Regions from separate parts of the Streptomyces seoulensis genome, predicted to be linked through region 1. Evidence: riboswitches for the same ligand, from Rfam matches in the RefSeq annotation. Region 1 holds a riboswitch; the other holds the start of a gene.
The links. A riboswitch is a leader RNA that binds a small molecule or an ion and turns the genes downstream of it on or off. The one in region 1 is predicted to bind S-adenosylmethionine.
Positions count from the first base shown of each region.

Region 2: it holds a riboswitch for S-adenosylmethionine, as region 1 does, so the genes downstream of both, thrC (threonine synthase) here and HEK131_RS07140 (aminotransferase class V-fold PLP-dependent enzyme) in region 1, are expected to answer to the same signal.

Region 1 is NZ_AP025667.1:1,552,400-1,554,785, reverse strand. Features, by position in the region: gene HEK131_RS07140 (aminotransferase class V-fold PLP-dependent enzyme) at 1-1,175, opposite strand, end outside; SAM riboswitch class IV at 1,358-1,474, opposite strand; gene trpD (anthranilate phosphoribosyltransferase) at 1,585-2,386, opposite strand, start outside.
Region 2 is NZ_AP025667.1:407,211-409,596, reverse strand. Features, by position in the region: gene thrC (threonine synthase) at 1-1,245, opposite strand, end outside; SAM riboswitch class I at 1,263-1,420, opposite strand; gene HEK131_RS02000 (glucosyl-3-phosphoglycerate synthase) at 1,611-2,386, shown strand, end outside.

The DNA.
Region 1 (2,386 bases):
GTGCCCAGAAGTGCGTGGACCAGGGGGTGCGCGCAGAAGAGGCCGTCGCGGACGCCGATGCCGTACTCGGCGGAGAGGGCGGCGGCCAGGTGGGAGCTGTCCCAGCCGTCGACGACGAAGGAGAGCACGCCCACGCGCGGGGCCTCCTCGCCGAAGAGGGTCAGGACCCGCACCTCGGGCACCTCGGCGAGACCTGCGCGGAGCAGGCCGAGCAGGTGCCGCTCGCGGGCGGCGAGGGCCTCGGGGCCGGCCTCGGTGAGCGCCCGGCAGGCCGAGGCGACGGCGTAGGCGCCGATGACGTTGGGCGACCCCGCCTCGTGCCGGGCGGCGCCCTCGTGCCACTCCACCTCCAGCCCGCCGTCCGCGCGCCGGGCCACCGTGCGGCTGGCGCCGCCGCCCGCGAGGTACGGCTCGGCCGCGGAGAGCCAGTCGGCCCGCCCGGCCAGCACCCCGGAGCCGAAGGGCGCGTACAGCTTGTGCCCGGAGAACGCGATCCAGTCGACGTCCAGCTCCCGCACGCTCACCACCTGGTGCGGCACCAGTTGGGCGGCGTCCAGGACGATCCGCGCACCGTGGGCACGCGCGGCCGCCGCCAGCTCGCGCACCGGCCACAGCTCGCCGGTGACGTTGGAGGCGCCGGTGACGCAGACCAGCGCGGGGCGGGCGGTGTCGCGGGCGGCGAGGGCCCGCTGAAGCGTGCGCACGGCCGCGCCGGGACTGCGCGGGGCGTCGAGGAAGGTTACGTCGGCCTCGCGCCAGGGCAGCAGCGCGGCATGGTGCTCGGTCTCGAAGACGAACACCTCGCACCCGGCGGGCAGCGCGCGGGCCAGCAGGTTCAGCGAGTCCGTGGTGGACCGGGTGAAGATCACCTGGTCGTCGTCCCGGCAGTCGAGGAACTCCGCGACCGTGCGGCGGGCGTTCTCGAAGAGCTCGGTGGAGAGCTGCGAGAGGTGCCCGGCACCCCGGTGCACGCTGCCGTAGTACGGGGCGTAGGCGGCGATGTCGTCCCAGACCCGCTGGAGGGCCGGGGCGCTGGCGGCGTAGTCGAGCGCGGCGTAGCCCACCTCGCCCCCGGTGACGAGCGGCACGGTGACGTCCCGGCCGAGCACGGGCAGCGGGGCGGGCAGGGCCTGGGTGGCGGTGGGGGCAGGGGCGCAGGCGGTGCTGACGGACATGGCTGAACTCCCGTGAGGCAGGCCGGAGTCACCGCGCGGGCAAGGGCATGCGGGCGCGGCGCCGGAGGACGCGGAGAAGAGAGGAAAGGGGTGTGCGGAGGCGGGGCTCGGCGGCCCTAGCGCATTCGCTTGCTCACGGAAGAAAGCTCCCTCGTACGACCAGGACCCCTGGCTCTTCGAGGGGTCCGCGCTTGCCGTGGACCTCGTGGACCACGGCCTGGTCCTCACCCGGAGCACCCCGCCACGGACGGAGGGTTGCCGGACAGCCGGCCGGGGCCGCATGGCTGTCGCTCATGACCTGAGAGGGAAGCTAGCCGGGCTGATCGTCCGGCGCAACCGGCGTCCGGATGCCGGAACGCCGAAGCGGCGGGGAGCCACCGCTCCCCGCCGCTTCGGAAGAACCGGACCGCTACCGGTTGCTCGAAGCCACCCACCGCTCCAGCGTGCGCGCGGCCGCCCCGGAGTCGATGGACTCGGCGGCCCTGGCCATGCCCGCCCGCAACTGCTCGGCCAGCGGCTCACCCGTCGGGTCCAGCGCCACCAGCGCGGCCGCCGAGTTCAGCAGCACCGCGTCCCGCACCGGCCCCGTCTCACCCTCCAGCACCCGCCGGGCCACCATCGCGTTGTACGCCGGGTCTCCCCCGCGCAGCGCCTCCACCGGCACCAGCTCGATGCCGACGTCACGCGGGTCGAAGACCTCCTCGGTGACCTTGCCGTCGCGCACGATCCACACCCGCGAGGGCGAGGTCGTGGTCAGCTCGTCCAGACCGTCCTCGCCCCGGAAGACCAGCGAGGAGTTGCCGCGCTCGGCGAAGACGCCCGCCACGATCGGCGCCATGGCGAGGTTCGCCACGCCCACCGCCTGGGACCGCACCCGCGCCGGGTTGGTCAGCGGACCGATGACGTTGAAGACCGTACGGATGCCCAACTGGCCTCGGGCGGCGCCGACATGACGCAGTGCCGGGTGGAACTTGACCGCGAAGCAGAAGGTGATCCCCGCCTCCTCCGCGACCTCGGCGACCCGCTTCGGCGTCAGCTCCAGATTGACGCCGAGCCGCTCCAGCACGTCCGAGGAGCCGGAGGCGGAGGACGCGGCCCGGTTGCCGTGCTTGATGACCTTCGCCCCGGTGCCGGCGACCACGATGGAGGACATCGTGGAGATGTTCACCGTCTTCGCGCCGTCGCCGCCGGTGCCGACGATGTCCACGGTC
Region 2 (2,386 bases), 1.1 Mb from region 1:
CAGGTTCGGGCGGATGGTCGCGGTCAGACCGGTGCCGGCGACCGCGTCCAGGGTCTTGAGGCCGTCGCCGGTGTTGAGGACGACGGTGGTGAGCGAGGGGTCCAGCGCACCGGATTCGATCAGCTTGCGGGTGACGCCGACCGTCACCCCGCCCGCCGTCTCGGCGAAGATGCCCTCGGTGCGGGCCAGCAGCTTGATGGCGTCCACGATCTGCGGGTCCGTCACATCCTCCACCGCGCCCCCGGTCCGGCGCGCGATGTCCAGCACGTACGGCCCGTCCGCCGGGTTGCCGATGGCGAGGGACTTGGCGATGGTGTCCGGCTTCTGGGGCCGCACCACGTCGTGGCCCGCCTTGTACGCGGCCGACACCGGCGAGCAGCCCTCCGCCTGGGCGCCGAAGATCTTGTACGGCCTGTCCTCGACCAGGCCGAGCGCGATCAGCTCCTTCAGCCCCTTGTCGATCTTGGTGAGCTGGGAGCCGGAGGCGATCGGCACCACGAGCTGGTCGGGCAGCTTCCAGCCGAGCTGCTCGCAGATCTCGTACGCCAGCGTCTTGGAGCCCTCGGCGTAGTACGGCCGGAGGTTGACGTTGACGAAGCCCCAGCCCTCGCCGGCCGGGTCGCCGATCAGCTCGGAGCAGAAGCGGTTCACGTCGTCGTAGTTGCCCTCGATGCCGACCAGCTCGCCGCCGTAGACGGCGGCCATGACGACCTTGCCCTGCTCCAGGTCGTGCGGGATGAACACGCACGAGCGCAGGCCCGCGCGGGCGGCGGCTGCGCCGACCGCGCCGGCCAGGTTGCCGGTGGAGGAGCAGGAGAGGGTGGTGAAGCCGAAGGCGCGGGCGGCCTCCAGCGCCTGGGCGACGACGCGGTCCTTGAAGGAGTGCGTCGGGTTGCCGGAGTCGTCCTTCACGAACAGCCCGCCGGTGACGCCGAGTTCGGCCGCCAGGCGGTCGGCCTTGACCAGCGGGGTCCAGCCGGGGTTGAGGTTCGGCTTGCCGGCCACGTCGGCGGGGACGGGCAGCAGCGGGGCGTAGCGCCAGATGTTCGCCGGGCCGGACTCGATGCGCGTCCGGAGCTTCTCGGTGTCGTACGCGGAGAAGTCGTAGGCGATCTCCAGCGGCCCGAAGCATTCCTCGCAGGCGAAGACGGGGCCGAGCGGGACGCGGTGTCCGCACTCGCGACAGCTCAGCGCGGCGGCGGGGCCGAGATCTACGGTGGGGGTGGCGACGGTCTGCACAGCCATGGAGGCGAGGCCCTTTCTCCTCATCTTCCTCACGACGCATCTCGCCGTGAGACGGATTTGGCACCTTCCCTAGCCGGGAGCCTCGCGCGTGCGGCGGTGTGTCGCGCACGGGAGACCGGCTGGAGGGTTGCCGGGGCTTCATCGGGCCGTTTCCCTCTGCCCCTCTGGATGAGCGGTATTCGGTTGTGAACGCCATCTGGCCTCGACATGCGATGGTCATCGGCGTTGTTCAAGACTGTAACCGAAGGCCAGGAGAGTTGAAGGTGTCGTCCGAACCGCGAGATGGATCAGGCGGGGACCGGCCCCGGCACCGGCCGCACCGGCCGTCCGTGCAGACACGTCCCCACAGTGAGGAGCCGCAGACCATGCTGGAAGAAACCGAACGCTGGCTGGCCACCCGCTCCTGGTCCGTGGCCGACCGCCCGCTGCACCGCGTCCTGGCCGCCAAGCAGCGCTCCGGGCAGCGCGTGTCCGTGGTGCTGCCCGCGCTGAACGAGGAGGAGACGGTCGGGGAGATCGTCTCCGTGATCCGGCACGACCTGGTCTCCCAGGCGCCGCTGGTGGACGAGATAGTCGTGGTGGACTCCGGGTCCACCGACGCGACCGCCGAGGTGGCGGCCGCCGCGGGCGCGCGGGTCGTGCACCGGGACGAGATCCTGCCCCGGCTGCCCGCCGTGCCCGGCAAGGGCGAGGTGCTGTGGCGCTCCCTGCTGGCGACCAGCGGGGACGTCGTGGCCTTCGTGGACGCCGACCTGAAGGAGTTCTCCTCCGACTTCGTCCTCGGCATCGTGGGCCCGCTGCTCACCGATCCGGGGATCGACCTGGTCAAGGCGATGTACGACCGTCCGCTGGGCGGGGCTGCCGGGCAGGGCGGCCGGGTGACCGAGCTGATGGCGCGCCCGCTGCTGAACATGCACTGGCCGCAGCTCGCGGGGTTCGTGCAGCCGCTGGGCGGGGAGTACGCGGCCCGCCGCTCGCTGCTGGAGCGGCTGCCGTTCCCGGTGGGGTACGGGGTCGAGCTGGGGATGCTGGTGGACTCGCTGCATCTGGTCGGGCTGGACGCGCTGGCCCAGGTGGACGTGGGGGTGCGCAAGCACCGGCACCAGGACGGGCAGGCGCTCGGGCGGATGGCGGCGGCGAT